DNA from 3 places in the Kocuria sp. CPCC 204721 genome. Region 2 is predicted to be linked to each of the others. Evidence: riboswitches for the same ligand, from Rfam matches in the RefSeq annotation. Region 2 holds a riboswitch; each other region holds the start of a gene.
The links. A riboswitch is a leader RNA that binds a small molecule or an ion and turns the genes downstream of it on or off. The one in region 2 is predicted to bind thiamine pyrophosphate.

Region 1 (5,899 bases), on a different contig from region 2:
CGCCGAGGTGATCCATGACCGACCGCATTCTCCGCGTGGCTATCGCATCGATTCAGGATGTTCGCCCGAGTGTGCCGCAACCTGGTGCGTGAACTGGATATGACACACACCGGCGCTCGGCACCGACACCCCAGCCTACCCGATCACCCGAAGTCATGCCAGTTGCGCCGCGGCGCGCCGCTCGCCCTCCGGCGACGTCGCCGGGGTCGTCTGCGCGAAGAAGGCCAGCTCGAGCGCGCACGCCCGGTGGAACGCGCGGCGCATGTGCTCCCGGGTGGCCGGGTCCGCGTGGGCGGCCTCCCGGTCCACGATCTCGCGCACCGACTCGGTCGCGGTCTGGAAGTCCGGATCGTCGTACGTGCTGAGCCAGTCGGCGAACGGGTGCTGCGGTCCCGCGACGCGGGCACGACGGGTGAGCTCCGCACCCACGTGGGCGTAGAGCCAGTAGCACGGCAGGATCGCGGCGGAGCCCACCGCGAAGCCGTCCTGACCCGTGCGCGCCAGCAGGAAGTCCGCGTAACTGCTCGTGACGTCACTCGGCGGCATGGGCTCCCGGTCCCCGAGCCGGGCGCAATGCAGCGCGGACTCGACCGAGACCACGGAGGCCGACGCCGCGGCGAAGTGTTCGCGCGAACGCTCGTCCGGGGCGGAGGCCGCGAGCAGGGCCAGCGCCCGGGAGTAGTACTGCAGATATTGCATGTCCTGGTCCAGGTACAGCTCGAACTCGCCCGGGTCCAGGGTGCCGTCCCCGAGGCCCCGGATGAACGCCAGGGCAGCAATGCGTTCACGCACCGGGGCGCTCTCCTCCCACAGTTCATCGGTGAACCGGGGGCCCTCGGATTCCGCGGCGGCCGTCATCACGAACGCCGGATCCGTGACGAGGTGCTGGACGTGGTGCATGTGGTGCACGGGACCGTTGCCGTGACCCACGTGCAACTCGTCCGCGCCGCGCAGTGCACCGCGCAACCATGTGCGGGCCGTGCGGATCGCCTCGGGCCAGTCCCCGGTCCGCGCCACGACCGTGGCCACCGCGGAGGACAGCGAGCACCCGGTGCCGTGGGTGTTACGCGTGTGCACCCTGCGACCCTCGAACAACGCGGCGGGTTCGTCCTGACCGGGGAGCAACAGGGCGTCCGGGGTCGTGTCCCCGGCCAAGTGGCCACCCTTCACGAGGACCCGGGTATGGAACGCCGCCGCGACCGCGCGTCCCTGCTCGAGCGCCTCGTCCCAGGTCGCGGCCACGGGGCGCTCGGCCAGCACCGCGAGTTCCGGGAGGTTGGGGGTGATCAGATTCGCGTGGGGCAGCAGCTCCCGCAGGGCCCGTTCGGCGTCCGGACGCAGCAATCGCCCACCGGCCGTGGCGACCATGACGGGGTCGATCACGACCACGGGTGCGCGCCCCACCATGAGCCAGTCCCGGACCGTGTCGATGACCTCCACGGAGCCGAGCATCCCCACCTTGATCGCATCCAGGGTGACGTCCCCGGCGACCGCATCCAGCTGGTCCCGCAGGACCTGGACGGGTGGGGTGTGTACGCTCACGACGCCCCGGGTGTTCTGGGCGACCACTGCGGTGATCACACTCAGCCCGTACCCGCCCAGTGCGGCGATGGATTTCAGGTCCGCGGCGTGACCCGCCCCGCCCGTGGGATCGGTTCCGGCAATCGAGAGGACGCGGGGTATGGCGGTAGAAGGCGTGGTGTCCACGACAATCCCTTCGCTAGTACGAGCTAGATCAGGTTCGACGGGTGTGTTCTCAGCCGCAGTGCGCAGCACCCCGTGTGTGTGTCCCCGATCATGCCACAGGGGCACCCGGAATCCCGGGTGCCCCTGCGGTGCTCGCGTGGCGACGGATCCAGCCGCCGGTCACTCAGTCCTGCTTGCCGGTCATCGTGATGTCCTGAGCCTTGATGCCCACACCCACGATGGTGGGCTGGTCACCGGACGCCGCGGGGGCCACGGCCCCGGCCTCCGCGGTGAAACGGCTGACCTGCCGTTCCTGCGTGTACTCGTGGGTCTCCACGCTCGCGGTTCCGGGCGCGGCCGCCGGCGCCACGGCACGCCGCGACCCACGACGCCGTCGGGCCGGAGCCGCCGGCGCCTCCGCCGGCCGGTTCCCGCCAGCGGACGACGCTGCCCCGGAAGTCTGCTGCTGCGCGGCACTCGTCTGCCCTGCACTGGATTGCGCAGTCCCGGAGTTCGACGGCGCGTGTCCGGCGGCCGACCGCTTCGACACCGCCTCCCGCGGCTGGGACGCGGCGTCCGCATCCTGAACGGCACCCTCGGTCGAGGTTTCGTCCTCGCCCGCATCCGTGAACGCGGCGCTCAGCGAATCCAGGGACAGGGCCTCCTGGGTGCCCTCGCTCCCCCGCTGCTCAGACTGCCCGTGGGGCAGTTCGATGACCTCGCCGTGAATCGTGAGGCTCGCGGACGAGTCCCCACCGGAACGGTCCTCGGACCGGGAATCCCCGCGCGAGTCGTTCCCGGAACCGTCCCGGCCGGAACCGTCGTTCTGCACGGCGTTGTCCTCGCCCTGCTGACCGCGACCGCGGCTGCGCTTGCCGCGGCGCTTGCGGCGACGGCGCCCGCCCTCGGACTCCCCGTGGGAGTTCTCGGACGCGTGCTCCCCGCCCTGCTGACCGCGGGAGGTCTGCTGCTCCTGGGAACCGGTGTCCTCGGCCTGCCCGCCCCCGGACTGCGGTGCGGTGCCCTGGGAAGCATTCCGTGCGGCGTCGTCGGACTCGTCGTGGGAGGAGGCCGCGGCGATGTTCGCCAACGCCGTGCGGGTGGCCTCCACGCGCGCCTGGTCCGGCTCGTCCGAACCGTGGTGCTGGTTGCCGTTCCTGGGCTTGTCCTGCGCACCGTTGTGCTGCTTGTTGCGCGAACGCTTACGCTCGTGTCGAGTGCCGCGCTGGTCGGAGGGAGCCGCGCCGGAGCGGCCCTTCAAGGGGTGGTCGTGGACCACGACGCCGCGGCCCGCGCATTCCTCGCACGGCTCGGAGAAGACCTCGAGCAACCCCGTACCCATGCGCTTGCGCGTCATCTGCACGAGACCCAGGGAGGTCACCTCGGCCACCTGGTGCTTCGTGCGGTCCCGGCCCAGGCACTCCACGAGCCGGCGCAGTACGAGATCGCGGTTGGACTCCAGAACCATGTCGATGAAGTCCACCACGATGATCCCGCCGATATCCCGCAACCGCAGTTGCCGCACGATCTCCTCGGCGGCTTCGAGGTTGTTCTTGGTCACGGTCTCCTCGAGGTTGCCCCCGGAGCCCGTGAACTTGCCGGTGTTGACGTCCACCACGGTCATGGCCTCGGTGCGGTCGATCACGAGCGATCCGCCGGAGGGCAGGAAGACCTTGCGCTCGAGGGCCTTCTGGATCTGCTCCTCCACGCGCATGTGCTCGAAGAGGTCGTCATCGCCGGTCCAGCGCTCGAGGCGGTCCAGCAGGTCGGGCGCCACGTAGGTCACGTAAGCCTCGATGTTGTCCCACGCCTGCTCGCCCTGGACCACCATGGCGGTGAAATCCTCGTTGAAGACGTCCCGCACGGTCTTGATGGTCAGGTCCGGTTCCGCGTACAGCATCTCCGGGGCCAGCGTCTTGGTGGACTTGGCCTTGTCCTGGATCTGCTCCCACTGCGAGCGCAGCCGGTTGATGTCGTTGGTCAGCTCGGTCTCGGAGGCACCCTCCGCCGCAGTGCGCACGATCACGCCCGCGCCCTCCGGCAACCGGTCCTTGAGGATCTTCTTCAGCCGCTGGCGCTCCACGTCCGGGAGCTTGCGGGAGATCCCCGTCATGGAACCGCCCGGGACGTAGACGAGGTAGCGACCGGGCAGGGACACCTGGCTCGTGAGCCGAGCACCTTTGTGCCCCACGGGGTCCTTGGTGACCTGCACGAGCACGGTGTCCCCGGACTTCAGGGCGTTCTCGATCTTGCGGGGCTTGCTGCCCAGCTCGGCGGCGTCCCAGTCCACCTCACCGGCGTAGAGCACGGCGTTGCGGCCGCGGCCGATGTCCACGAAGGCGGCCTCCATGGACGGCAGCACGTTCTGCACCTTGCCCACGTACACGTTGCCGATCAGCGAGTCCTGCTGGGTGTGCGAGACGAAGTGCTCGGCAAGGATCCCGTCCTCGAGCACACCGATCTGGATCCGGTCGTCCTTCTGCCGCACGAGCATCTTGCGCTCCACGGATTCGCGCCGGGCCAGGAACTCGGCCTCGGTGATCACGTGGCGGCGGCGGCCGAACTGCCGGGACTCACGACGACGCTGACGCTTGGCCTCGAGCCGCGTGGAGCCCTTGACCCCGGTCACCTCGTCGCTGCCCGTGCCCTCACCGGCACCGCGCGGGGCGCGGACCCGGGTCACCGAGCCGTCGGACTCGTCCACGAGTTCCATGTCCTCGTCACCGCGACGCCGCCGGCGACGCCGCTTGCTCGTGACCTCGCCGGACTTGTCGTCCTCGCTGTCCACGTCGTCCTCGCTGTCCACGTCCTTGCGTGCGGCCCGCTCGGCCTCGCGCTGGGCGTCGCGTTCCTTGGCGGCTTCGCGCAGTCGGGCAGCCTGCTCCTCGGCGGCACGGCGGATCTCCTCCGGGTCCGGGGCATGGAACATGAGGGAGGCGCCGGGACCGAAGGCCCCGAAGTTCTCCTGGGTGCTGGGCTGGTCGTTCGCGGACTCCTCGACCTGTACAGTCTGCGCGTCCGTCTGTTCCGAGGTGTCGGTCTGCTCGTCGCTCGCCTCGGCCGAGCCGGTTCCTTCGCCGGCCTGCGTCGTCTGCTCGGGCCCGTCGGTGCGCTGAGCGGCCTGCTCATCCGTCTCGCGGGCGCTCTCAGCGGCGTCACCGGCTGCGTCCTCGACATCGAGCGCGATCTCGTCCTCGATACTCTCCGCGGGCTGCTCGGCCTCGGGGATCTCGGCCACTGGGATCTCGCGCGCGGGCGTGTCCGCAACGCCAGCATCGTCGGAAGCGGTGGCCGCGGAATCGGACGTCCCCGGATCCTCGGCGGGCGCGTCGGTCGTCGCGGGTTGCCCGGTAGCGGTCTCGGCGGGCACGGCGGCGTCGGGCTCGGAATGGGGAACGGCGGCGTCGTCGGCCGGTGCATCAGGCGTGACGGCGGGATCGGTGGTGGTGCTGTCCTCGACGGGGGTGGTGGCGGCAGTCTCGAGGGGTGACTGTTCCGCGTTGTCCTTCTCAGGTTCCATGTGAAGTTGTGCTCCTGCTCGGGACACCGCCCGCACCCGGGCCCGAGGTGTGCTCGGTCGGTCGAGCCGGTGTTTGCCACGCGGCCGCCGGAAGTCAAAGTCGTACTCGCGGGCGCGGCGTGTGTCACGCGCACTGTCCGCGAGCCGGCGGATGCCCGAGTCGCTGGGTCCGTGGGGACCGCGAACTTGCCCCGCTCCGGACGCGCTCGATCCTGTGAGAGCGCGGGTCCGTACCGAGGGAGATCGGTGTTCCTGCCGGGCCGGTTCCTCACGTGCGGCTGAGGCCCGACCATTGGCAGTATCTCACAGTCACCCCGGGCCGGGGCACATTCCGGGTGGTCCGGACCACATTCCACCGGCCGGACCACAGCGCGTGTACGGGGTGTGTGCCGGCGTCACCCGCCGCCACGGGCGGCCCGCGCCCGGTGGGTCGTCATGCGCATGGTCTACGATCGGGCGCGTGAGCCCAACTTCCGCGACCACCCCCCTGACCGACCGGACACCCGAGACGACTCCGGCGCACGCCACCCGTTCGGACCGCGCGTGGGCCGTGCTCGCGGTGATCTTCTCGATCGTGGGTTTCGCCGCATCGGCCGTGCTCGTGGCGGAACGGCTCGCGATCTACAAGGACGCGGGACACCGCACGAGCTGCGACATCAACGCGTGGCTCTCGTGCGGCACGGTCATGCGCAC
Region 2 (5,899 bases):
GGGCTCTCGCGAGTTCCTGCATGCGCTGACGGAGCGGATGCCGCAGCTCGGGCTCTCCCTGTCCGAATCGTTCTGGTTGCTGCGCGGATTCTTCTCCCTGGCCCACGCGATCCTGGGCGAGACCATGCCCCGGGCCCGGGTGTACCACGCGCACACGACCGGCTACGCGTCCCTGCTGGGTGCCGCGGCCGCGCGCGATCACGGCACGTCGTTCCTGCTCACCGAGCACAACCTGTACGTGCGCGACACCGTGAACACCCTGCTCGACCGCAACATGGCGCTGTCGATCACGTCCGAGGACTACCGCACGTTTGACGTCAGTGCCGAGGACCGGGCGTGGATGGCGTGGTGGATCGAGATCGGGCACTTCTGCTACCCGAGCGCCGAGCTCGTGACCTACCTCTACCCCACGGCCATCACGGAGGCCGCGAGCCTGGGCGCGGACGTGGACAAGTCCGTGGTGCTGCCCAACGGCATGATCATCGAGGAGTTCGAGGAGAAGTACCACGCCCGCCAAGCCGCGGTGGAGCGCATTGCGCAGTCCCCGGAGGAGCACACCTGGCGACTCGTGTACATCGCCCGCGTGGTGCCCATCAAGGGACTCATGGATCTGCTCTCCAGCATGGACATCCTGCGGGATCGCGGGTACCCCAACATCCACCTGGACGTCCTGGGCCCCACCGAGCATGTGCCCGAGTACTACGAGGCGTGCCTCGAGAAGATCGAGGCCCTGGGCCTCCACGACCTCGTGACCATCCACGGGACCGTGAACGTGCGGGACATGCTCGACCAGTTCGACCTGCTGGTGCTCCCGAGCTACAACGAGGGCCAGCCGATCGTGGTGCTCGAGGCCATGGCCGCGGGCATCCCCACAGTGGGTTCGGACGTGGGTGGCATGAGCCAGCTCGTGGGCGACGACCTGGTGACCCCCGACGGCCGCACGTGGGGACCGTGCGGTGAACTGCTCGCACCCGGTGACATCGTGGCCATGGCGGACAAGGTCCAGGCCGTGATCGGGAACGTGGATCGTTACCGCTCCTACAGCACCAACGCCCGCGGCCGCGTGGAGGACTTCTTCCAACTCCACGAGGTCATGTCCTCCTACAACAAGATCTACCGGATGCTCGGCAACATGGGTGAGAAGCGCAACTTCGAGTACTCGGACCAGCGTCAACCGGCGCTCGAGGCGCCGTTGGCGGGCGCGGGCGAGTGAGCGGCGTCGGCGCCTGGATCCGGTACGGGGGCCCGATCAGCCCCGAGCAGCTCGACTTCGCCGCGCAGCACTACCGGGCGGCGATCCTGCAGCCGTGGGAGACGGCGGCGGCCGCGGACCTCAAGCGGCGCCGCCCGGACATGACGGTGCTGTGCTACAAGTGCCTGTCCTCGACCCGCAGTTACGAACCGGGCCCGATCCACAGTTCCGGGGTCTCGTACGCCGAGGCCCCGGACCGGTGGTTCGCGCGGCGCCTGGACGGTGAACGCATCGAGTGGGCCCGCTACGGCGGACACTGGCAGATGACCGTGTGGTCGCCCGAGTACCGCGAGCGCTGGGTGCGCAACGTCGTCGCCGAGCTGCGGGATTCGCCGTTCGACGGCGTGATGGCGGACAACGACGTGTTCGACGACTACTACGGCCTGGACCTGCCCATCCGTCATGCCCGGACGATGGCGGATTTCCGCGACGGTGCGGGCGAATTGGTGCATGCCGCGGGCACGGCCCTGAACAAGGTCGGTAAGATCCTGGTCCCGAACATCGCGGAATCGCGGCGCGAGCCCGGCCGCTGGGCGAGCCACGCGGCCTACGGCGGCGGATTCGAGGAGGTATGGCTGGGTTTCAGCCCGGTGGACCTGTTCGACCCGCAGACCACCGAGGCGCAGCTGCCCCAGGCGGACGGGCCGGGCCTCAGCATCCTGCGGGTGCCCACGGACGGCGACGACGACCACCCCAATGTCGAGTACGGTCTGGCCGCGTTCTGGATCTTCGGGGCGGGCCGCGGCGCGTACGCGGCCACGGCGCACGACGACTACAGCCGCACCCAGCACACCGCGCAGCTCGATTGGGATCTCGGCGCGCCGGTGCAGGACCCCGTGCGCCGCGGTCACACGTGGTGGCGCGAGTTCACGCACGGCTGGGCCGCGGTGAACTTCAACGCCGACCGCCGACGACGCCGCCGCGTCCGGGTGCCGCGCGGCATGGTCGACGTCCGGGGTCGGGCGGCGGGGTCCCACCTGGTGCTGCAGCCCCGCCGCGGGGTGGTGCTGCGGCGGGGGTGAGCCCACCGGGGGTGCGGGGCATCGCGTGCCGGACGCCCGTCCGGCACGCGTGTGCGCCGGACATGTTGTCTCTGGCCGCGCCGTGTGAGACCCGGGCGCGAGATGACACCCCGTCGGCGCATCGTGATGGAATCACCCCATGAGCCCAATACCTCGTCCGCGCCCGTTCACCCAGGTCGACGTCTTCTCCCGGGAGCCCTATCTGGGCAACCCGGTGGCGGTCATCCTGGATGGCACCGATCTCACCGACGACGCCATGGCCCGCTTCGCGCGCTGGACCAACCTGTCCGAGACCACGTTCGTGCTCCCACCCACGGACCCGGACGCCGACTACCGGCTGCGCATCTGGACCCCGGACCGTGAGCTGCCGTTCGCCGGTCACCCCACCCTGGGCTCGGCCCACGCATGGCTCACCGCGGGCAACACCGCGCGTGCCAAGGACGTCATCGTCCAGGAATGCGCCGCGGGCCTCGTGCGGATCCGCCCGTCCGACGACGGCGCACTGACCTTCGAGGCCCCACCCACCGACCGCACGGGAGACCTGGGCCCGGAATTGCTCGGGGGCGTAACCGCGGCCCTGGGCCTGCGGGACGAGCAGGTCGTTGCCCATCAGTGGGTCGACAACGGCCCCGGCTGGGCCGCGCTGCTTCTGGCTGGCGCCGAGGACGTCCTGGCGATCGAGCCCGACCTTCCCGCTCTCCACGGCGCCAAGATCGGCGTGGTGGGTCCCCACCCGCAGAGCAGCCCGCACCAGTTCGAGGTCCGCGCCTTCGTGGGTGGGACCGGCGGGTACGAGGACCCCGTCACGGGAAGCCTCAACGCGAGCCTGGCCCAGTGGCTCATCCGTACGGACCGGGCGCCCGCGAACTACATCGCCCGACAGGGCACCCTCATGGGACGCAGCGGCCTCGTGACCGTGACGTCGGACGGGGACCACGTGTTCGTGGGCGGACACTGCACCGCGTGCATCGACGGGACGGTGCTGCTGTGAACCCCCCGGGCACCGAGCAGGGCGCGTCCCTGCACCTGGTCTTCGACGGCAACTGCGGGTTCTGCACGCGCTGCGTGGGATGGGCCCGGACACTGGACCGCCATGACCGGATCGCCCTGCACGCCTACCAGATCCCCGGCGTACTGGAGCGGTTCGGACTGACGAATGCGGAGGGCAGCGCGTCGGTGTGGGCCGTCCTATCCCGTTCCGGTGAGCGATCCTCGGGGGCGCACGCGGTGGCCGTGACCCTGGACACCGCCCTGGGCATCCGGGTGTTCGAGCCGTTCTACCGGTTACCGCCCGTGCGGTGGGTCCAGGACCGCGTGTACCGGTGGGTGGCCGATCACCGGGGAAAGTTCCCCGGTGTCACCCCGTGGTGCCAGCAGCACCCCGGGCGGTGCGGGACCCCGTAACGGTTCCGCTCCGCGTACCGAGCGAGCCGTGCCACCCGCGCGACGCCAAGACACTGCGGCGCCATGACTCCATGACTCCGCCCCGACGCGCACCACCCCACCGAACACGTCGCCACCCGAGCGGTGCCATCCCACCGCGGCGCCGCCGCTACACCGCGTTCAAAGATCGGGTCTCACCCGGGCAGCGTGTCCCGCAGCGCCCGCGCCGCCGCGGTGACGTCCTGCGCATCGGTCACGGCCCGCACGACCACGATGCGCGAGGCACCCGTGTCGAGCACGGACGGCAACCGCGCGGTGTCGACCCCGCCGATCGCGAAGAAGGGCTTGTCCCCCGCGTGCTGAGCGGCGTAGCGCGGCAGCTCGAGCCCCACGGCCGCGCGACCCGGCTTCGTGGGGGTCTCCCACACGGGCCCGGTGCAGAAGTAGTCGAGCCCGGCGTCGGCCACGGCGGCGTCCACCTGGGCCGGGGAGTGACAGGACCGCCCGATCACCGCGTCGTCCCCCAGGACCCGCCGAGCCTGCGCGGTGGTGAGATCGCCCTGGCCCACGTGGAACACGTCCGCGCCGGTGAGCAGCGCGACGTCCGCGCGGTCGTTGACGGCGAAGAGTGCGCCGTGCTCACGGGCGACGTCGGCGAGCACCTCGATGGCCTCGATCTCCGCGGCAGCCTCGAGGGATTTGTCCCGCAACTGGATGATGTCCACCCCGCCCTCGTACGCGGCGTGCAGAAATTCGCGCAGGTCACCGCGCTCGCGGCGCGCCGTGACGCACACGTACAGTCGCGCGTTCTCGAGGGCGGCGCGGCGCCCGGTACCCGTCTGGCTCGTGTGTCCCATGCGGCCATCGTGGCACGAACCGCGCGCCCGCGGACACCTCGCCCGATCAGCCCGCCGCGAAGTCCCCCTGCGTTCCACAGCTAGGGGTGATTAGACTGGCAGGGCCGTTCGTCGCCGTTCGACGAACTCCACGGGAGTCCGCACACGTTGGCAACAACCACCGCAGCGGGCTGAGAGGGCGTGAGCCGCCGACCGGATCACCTGATGCGGATCATGCCGCCGGAGGGAGGAACAATGCCCGAGCACCTCGGTGACCACGTGGTCGTGGCCGGAGCTGGTCTCGTGGGCCTGGCCACGGCCTTCGAACTACGACGCCGCGGGGCCGCCGTGACCGTCGTCGATCCCCGCCCGGCGTGGGGCGCCACCCGCGCGGCCGCGGGCATGCTCGCACCGATCGCCGAGACCCAGTACGGCCAGGAACGCCTCTACCCCCTCATGCGGGCCTCCGCCGCGGAGTACCCGGACTTCGTGGAGCGCGTCACCGCGGCCACGGGCCTGCCCACGGGCTACCGCACCGAGGAGACGCTCGTGGTGGCCGCCGATGCCGCGGACGCCCAATCCCTCTCCGACCTCGCCTCACACCAGATCGCCTCCGGGATGGACGTGCAGGAGATCTCCACGCGGGAGGCTCGGCACCTGGAACCGGCTCTTGCGCCGCGGTTGAGCGGTGCGGTACGGATCGTCTCCGACCGCCAGGTGGACCCCCGGATGCTCGCGGCCGCCCTGGTGGAGACCCTGAACTGCCCGCACCTGACCACCATCGGGGACGTCCCCGACGCCGGACCGGCGCAGTGGCTGACCTCCCGCGTGGACACCGTGCTGACGTCCCGCAGGGAACCCCGGCAGGCCACGGGCGTGCAGGTGGACTCCGGTGAGGTGATCCCCGCGGACGCCGTGGTCGTGGCCACCGGGCTGACCGCCAACACCATGGGCGGGCTGCCCGAGGGACTCGACCTCCGATTGCGCCCGGTGTTCGGGGACATCCTGCGGTTGCGGGTCCCCGAGACCGCCCTGGCCCCCGGGGAATCGCATTTGCTCACGCGCACGGTGCGCGCCCAGGTCCTGGGTCGGCCCGTGTACATGGTCCCCCGCGAGGACCGGACCCTGGTGCTGGGCGCCACGAGCCGCGAGGACGGGCGCGAATCCGTGCTGGCCGGTGGCGTGCACCAACTGCTGCGGGACGCGCGCACCGTGGTCCCCGCGATCGACGACTGCGACGTCCTGGAGATGATGGCCCGCGCCCGCCCGGGAACCTCCGACGACCTGCCGTACGTGGGGAAGACCTCGGTGGCCGGGCTCGTGATCAGCACGGGTCACTTCCGTCACGGCATCCTGCTGACCCCCGTGGCGTCCCGGCTCGCGGCGGAGCTCGTGACCGGCGTCCT
Region 3 (5,899 bases), on a different contig from region 2:
CGATCGCGCGCGCCTCCTGGGCGGGTTCCTGGCCGGGTTTGCCGAACGTGGGCTGACCGGGGAACGTGCGCTCCACGTCCTTGAGCCCCACGCGGGACGCGATGGCGACGCCGTTCCACTGATTCACGCCGAAATGCGCCACTTCGTAGCCCGCGAACTCGAACAGCTCCCATGGGAAGTTCTCGTCCTTGGCCTTGGTCTCCTGGATGGCCAGGACATCCACGTCCGAGCGGTCGAGCCACGCCTCGATGCGGTCGGCGCGGGCGCGGATGGAGTTCACGTTCCACGTGGCGATTCTCATGGGGTCCACCGTAGCGAGCCGCGGCCCACGCTGGGAAACCGCGGGCGGACGACGGACCGGGTTCTGTGTGGCGGCGTTGCCCACGAGGTCGTCCTTTCACGAGGGCTTATGGGACGGGGTGGATTGCCATTCGGCGGATTCCCGCCGCGTAACACCTCAGTGCCCTTGGTCGCGGGACGGGCGGTGTGAATTCCCAGGGCCGGTCCGGTCATGATCCGGGACGCGCCATGTGACGCCGCAGTAGTGTGAGGTCATGGACGCAAGGCGGGCGCTAGCCGAGATCAGAGAACGCCGTATCCTCCTGAAAGCGGCCGGTGCGGGTGCTGGTGCCCTGCTGGGGGCGCAGGCCGTGGTGATCGCCTCGCTCGCCGGGCTCGACTGGTGGAAGCATCACGGGCGTCAGCAGCGTGACGCCCCGCACCCCGGGACGTTCAACGCGCACGTGCAGGACTCGGACATCACCATCTACACGTCGGGTGAGTCGGTGTACGAGGACATGCTCGAGGCCATCGACAACGCCCAGCACTCCATCCACATGGAGACGTTCATCTGGAAGAACGACGAGACGGGTCAGCGCTTCCTGGACGCGTTCAACCGGGCAGCGGATCGGGGCGTGGAGGTGTTCATCATCTACGACGGGTTCGCGAACCTCGTGATCCCGTCCTCCTTCTACGACTTCTCGGACCGGGTTCATGTGTACCGGATGCCGGTGGTGCGCCGCCCGTTCTGGAAGGGGCCCCTGCGGTTCTCGGGCTTCAACCATTCCAAGATCCTGGTGGTGGACGACAACATCGGTTTCGTGGGGGGCTACAACTTCGGTTCTCTCTATTCCCGGCAGTGGCGGGACACGCATATCCGGGAGATCGGGCCTGCGGTATGGGGGTTACGCAGCTCCATCGCGAGCGTGTGGAACGAGGACCGGGACCCGGAACACGCCATCGACTGGGTGGCGCCCAAGAATTGGGACCCGGAGGTGCGGGTCTCCGCGAACCTGCCCATCCAGCTCGTGTACCCCATCCGCGAGATGTACATGAACGCGATCAACAGGGCGCAGCACCACATCTGGGTGAACACGCCCTACTTCATCCCCGACCAGCAGATCCTGGACTGTCTCCTGGACGCGGCCGCTCGCGGGGTGGATGTGCGGATCATGGTCCCCAAGGACTCCAACCACATCCTGGCGGACTGGGTGTCCCGCGGGTTCTACGGCCAGTTGTTGGAGGGTGGGGTCACCATCTTGCTGTATGCCGCCTGCATGATCCACGCCAAGACCGCCACGATCGACGGCGAGTGGTCCACCGTGGGCACCGCCAACATCGACCGGCTCTCCCTCTCGTTCAACTACGAGACCAACGTGGAGATCGTGGACCCGGATTTCGCGGCCGAGATGGAGAAGGTCTTCCTCGCCGACAGCGAGCACTGTGAGGAGCTGTCCTCGCCCCAATGGCGCGATCGTCACCCCATGGCCCGGGTCGCCGAGACGATCCTGGTACCGCTGCGCCCGTTCCTCTGACCGGACCTTTCCGATCGGCGACGACGCCGCTGACGCCACCGACGATGCCGCCCCGCCCACCGTGCGGGGCGGCGTCGTCGTCCTGTGGCGGGGTTGCGCCGCGGGGTCTCAACCCCGCGTGAGGTGACCCCTCAGCGTGGTGGCGGTGTACGCGGTGCGGAACAGGCCGCGGCGCTGGAGTTCGGGGACCACGAGGTCCACGAAGTCGTCCAGGGAGTCCGGCTGGACGGGCGGCATGAGGTTGAAGCCGTCCGCGCCGGCGTTGTCGAACCATTCCTGCATTCGATCCGCGATGGACTCCGGGGTGCCCACCATCGTGCAGTGACCCCCGCCGGCGGCGAGGCGGCCGAGCAACTGGCGGACCGTGGGGCGCTCGGCCTCGATGATCCGCAGGATGGTGCCGTAGCGGCCCTGCGGACCGGTGAACTCCTCCAGGGGCGGCAGCGTGGGCACGGGCGCATCTAGGTCCCACTGCGCGCAGTCCTGCTCCACGAACGTGGAGAGCTGTGCGAGCGACTGCTCCACAGGGAGTAAACGGTCCACGCTGGCCTGCTTCTCGAGGGCCTCTTCGTGCGTGCGGCCCACGTACGTGACCAGACCGGGCATCACGATCACGGAACCGGGATCACGCCCGGCGCGGGCCACTTCGGCCTTCACCGCCGCGTAGTACTCCTGCGCGGCGGGCAGGTCGTAGGCCACGGCGTAGATCCCCTCTGCAAAGTCGGCCGCGAGTGCCTTGCCGGGCCCGGAGGCACCCGCTTGGAAGAGGACCGGTTCCCCCTGGGGGGGGAGGGCGGAAGCGTGAGGGGTCCATCCACCAGGAAGTGGCGGCCCTCGTGGTCCAGGCGGTGCAGCTTGGAGGGGTCCGCCCACTGGCCCTCGGGGTCCGCGGTGACGGCGTCCTCGTCCCAGCTGGCCCACAGGGCGCGGGCCACCTCCACGAACTCGCGGGCGCGCTCGTAGCGCTCATCCTTGGTCGGCATGGCCCGGTAGCCGTGGTTGCGGGCCTCGGAGTCCCACATGGAGGTCACCACGTTCCACCCCGCTCGCCCGCCCGAGATGTGGTCCAAGGACGCGAGCATCCTGGCCGCGTGGAACGGGGTGAAGAACGTGGTGGACACCGTGCACACCAGGCCGACGCGCTCGGTGGCCCGCGCCATCGCGGACAGCGCTGTCAGGGGTTCCAGGCTCCAGCGGGGCCCGCCGGAGACATCACCCACGCTGTGCCCGTCCGCGAAGAACACCGCGTCGAACAGACCGCGTTCGGCAGTCCGCGCGAGCTCCTCGTAGTAGGCGATGTCCGTGAGGCGGTGCACCGGGGAGCCCGGCGCGCGCCACGCGGCCTGGTGGTGGCCGGCCCCGTAGAGGAAGGCGTTGAGGCGCAGCGTCCGGGCGGGTGTCCCGGGCGGCTGGTTCACCTGGGTGGGACGAGTGGACGCCGCAGGGGCGGCGGACGGGGTCCGCGCGGTGTCGTGCGGGGCGGCCATGTCAGTCCATCACCAGTCCACCGTCGACCACGAGGTTCTGCCCGGTGACGCCGCGGGACCAGTCGGAGGCGAAGAAGAGGGCGGTGTCCGCGAACTCCTCCGGGGTGGTGACCCGACCCAAGGGCGTACCGGCGGCAATGGCGTCGAAGACTTCGGCCGGGGTAGCGGCACTCGCGTCCGTGGTGCGTAGCAGGCCACCGGAGATCATGTTCACGGTGATGCCCAGGGCCCCCAGGTCCTTGGCCGCCGTGCGGGTGAGGGAGAGCAGGGCGGCCTTGGCTGCGGTGTAGTCGTGGTAGGGGACCACGGGGTTCTGGAAGAGATTGGTGCCGATGTTGATGATGCGCCCGTGTCCAAACCGGCGCATCCCCGGGACGACCGCCTGGATCACGTTGAGTCCGCCCACGACCGCGCCGGTGAACTGCTGGGAAAGATCCTCGGCGGCGAGGTTTTCGAGCGAGGGGCGGGCGTCCCCGTTGAAGCTGAAGTCCACCAGCGCGTTGTTCACGGCCACCGTGATGGGCGCACCGAAATGGTCCTGGGCGAGTGCCACCATCTCCTGCACCTGCCCGGCATCGGTCACGTCCGCCCGAACGGCAATGACCTTGTCCTCACCGAGTTCGCGCACCAGTGAGCGGGCGCGGTCCTCGCTCGCGTGGTAGTTCACGACCACCCGGGCGCCTTCGCGGGCGAAGGCTCGGCTGAGGTGTTCACCCAGACCCCGGGCTCCCCCGGTGATCAGGACGATGGTGGTGTCGATCCGCATGCTCACTCCTGTGGCTCACGGCGAAGAACGCGGTGCGCCACCCGTGCGGTGCCACCGTGACATCCCTTCGCCAGTACTAACTGGACAGGTTCGACGGGTGTCATCTCAGCCATTGCCTCCAGGGCTCCCCGGCCCGGTGGGTCGTGGGAACGTGCAGCGGCACCCCGTGTCACTGGGCCCAGTCTAAGCACAGGGGTCCGGACCGGGGTCGCGCACGGCGCAGGCCGTCGGCGGGCATGGCCAATGCGGTTGTCCAGCGCAGTCAGGCCAGGGTCGTCCCCTTGGGTATCGCGCGGGCGGGGAGGATCAGCCCTCCCGCCACCACTCGTCCGCCGGGGTCACCGGGACCGTGCGCTTGTGGCGGGTGCGCAGGAACGTGCTTTCGATCTTGCGGGCCACCTCCTCGGGGACGTCCTTGCCCTCGAGGAAGTCATCGATGTCGTCGTAGCGCAGGCCCAGCTCGTCCTCGTCCGTGCGCCCGGGGTTCTCGTCCAGGAGGTCCGCGGTGGGGACCTTGCCCACGAGTTGCTCGGGGGCCCCCAGGTACGCGAGCACCTGGCGGTTCTGCCGTTTGTTCAGCCCGCTCAGGGGCAGGACGTCCGCGCCGCCGTCGCCGAACTTGGTGAAGAACCCGGTGACCGATTCCGCCGCGTGATCCGTGCCGATCACCAGCAGGTTGTGGTCCCCGCCCACCGCGTACTGCGCCGTCATACGCACGCGGGCCTTGGTGTTACCGCGGGTGAAATCGGTGAGCTGCTCACCGGTCGCGGCACCGTAGGCGGACTCGAAACCGCGGACGGCCGGCGCGACGTCGTACGTGATGACCCGGTCCGGTTGAATGAATTCGAGCGCCGCCTGGGCGTCGGCCTCGTCGTGCTGGATCCCGTGAGGCAGTCGCATGGCCACGAACTCGGCCTTAATCTCGTCCTCGCGCAGTTTCTCGACCGCGAGCTGGGCCAGGCGCCCGGCCAGGGTGGAGTCCAAGCCGCCGCTGATCCCCAGGACGAACCCCGCGGTGTGCGTGGCCTTGAGGTAGTCGCTCAGGAAGTCGACGCGGCGTTGGGCCTCCCGCTCCGGATCGATCTGCGGAGAGACGCCGAGCTCGGCAATGATCTGTGCTTGCAATTCACGCATGCGTCCATGCTAGTGGCCGGTTCCCGCGGGGACAGGGGCCTACCGCCGGCCCGTCCCGTGGCCCGGAGGACGGAGGCCGGCGCTGGGCCCCGGTGCTGGGCCCCGGTGCTGGACCCCCACGCTCGGACCCGCCCCCCCTGGGGGACCTATGAGATGCTGATCACATGAACGAGAACTCCTACGAGACCATTGAAGTCCGCCGCGAGGGACGCGTGGGTGTCATCACCCTGAATCGTCCCAAGGCGCTGAACGCGCTGAACGAACAGACCATGCGGGACGTGGTGGCCGCCGCGACCGAGCTGGACCGTGACTCGGGGATCGGCGCGCTGATCCTCGCAGGTTCGGAGAAGGCCTTCGCGGCCGGTGCTGACATCAAGGAGATGTCCGGCAAGTCCGCGTCCGATATGTACCACGAGGACTTCTTCGCGGGGTGGGATGCTTTCGCCCGGCTGCGCACCCCCAAGATCGCCGCGGTGGCCGGTTACGCGCTCGGCGGTGGGTGCGAGCTCGCGATGATGTGCGATCTGATCCTCGCCGCGGACACTGCAGTGTTCGGTCAGCCCGAGATCGCCCTGGGTGTGATCCCCGGGATGGGCGGCACCCAGCGCCTCACCCGCGCCGTGGGCAAGGCCAAGGCCATGGACATGATCCTCACCGGACGGCAGATGCGCGCCGAGGAAGCCGAGCGTTCCGGTTTG

Region 1: another riboswitch for thiamine pyrophosphate. It lies ahead of RF637_RS10015 (bifunctional hydroxymethylpyrimidine kinase/phosphomethylpyrimidine kinase); the one in region 2 lies ahead of thiO (glycine oxidase ThiO).
Region 3: another riboswitch for thiamine pyrophosphate. It lies ahead of RF637_RS04290 (3-oxoacyl-ACP reductase); the one in region 2 lies ahead of thiO (glycine oxidase ThiO).

The regions. Positions count from the first base shown of each region.
Region 1 is NZ_JAVKPO010000010.1:58,864-64,762, reverse strand. Features, by position in the region: gene RF637_RS10015 (bifunctional hydroxymethylpyrimidine kinase/phosphomethylpyrimidine kinase) at 154-1,707, opposite strand; TPP riboswitch at 1,695-1,790, opposite strand; gene RF637_RS10010 (Rne/Rng family ribonuclease) at 1,871-5,206, opposite strand; gene RF637_RS10005 (vitamin K epoxide reductase family protein) at 5,667-5,899, shown strand, end outside.
Region 2 is NZ_JAVKPO010000001.1:156,265-162,163, reverse strand. Features, by position in the region: gene pelF (GT4 family glycosyltransferase PelF) at 1-1,213, shown strand, start outside; gene RF637_RS00755 (putative glycoside hydrolase) at 1,210-2,274, shown strand; gene RF637_RS00750 (PhzF family phenazine biosynthesis protein) at 2,414-3,265, shown strand; gene RF637_RS00745 (thiol-disulfide oxidoreductase DCC family protein) at 3,262-3,678, shown strand; gene thiE (thiamine phosphate synthase) at 3,852-4,514, opposite strand; TPP riboswitch at 4,635-4,759, shown strand; gene thiO (glycine oxidase ThiO) at 4,749-5,899, shown strand, end outside.
Region 3 is NZ_JAVKPO010000003.1:49,485-55,383, reverse strand. Features, by position in the region: gene RF637_RS04305 (exodeoxyribonuclease III) at 1-301, opposite strand, end outside; gene RF637_RS04300 (phosphatidylserine/phosphatidylglycerophosphate/cardiolipin synthase family protein) at 555-1,814, shown strand; partial or broken gene RF637_RS04295 (LLM class flavin-dependent oxidoreductase) at 1,923-3,232, opposite strand; gene RF637_RS04290 (3-oxoacyl-ACP reductase) at 3,303-4,067, opposite strand; TPP riboswitch at 4,113-4,244, opposite strand; gene nadE (ammonia-dependent NAD(+) synthetase) at 4,374-5,201, opposite strand; gene RF637_RS04280 (enoyl-CoA hydratase) at 5,366-5,899, shown strand, end outside.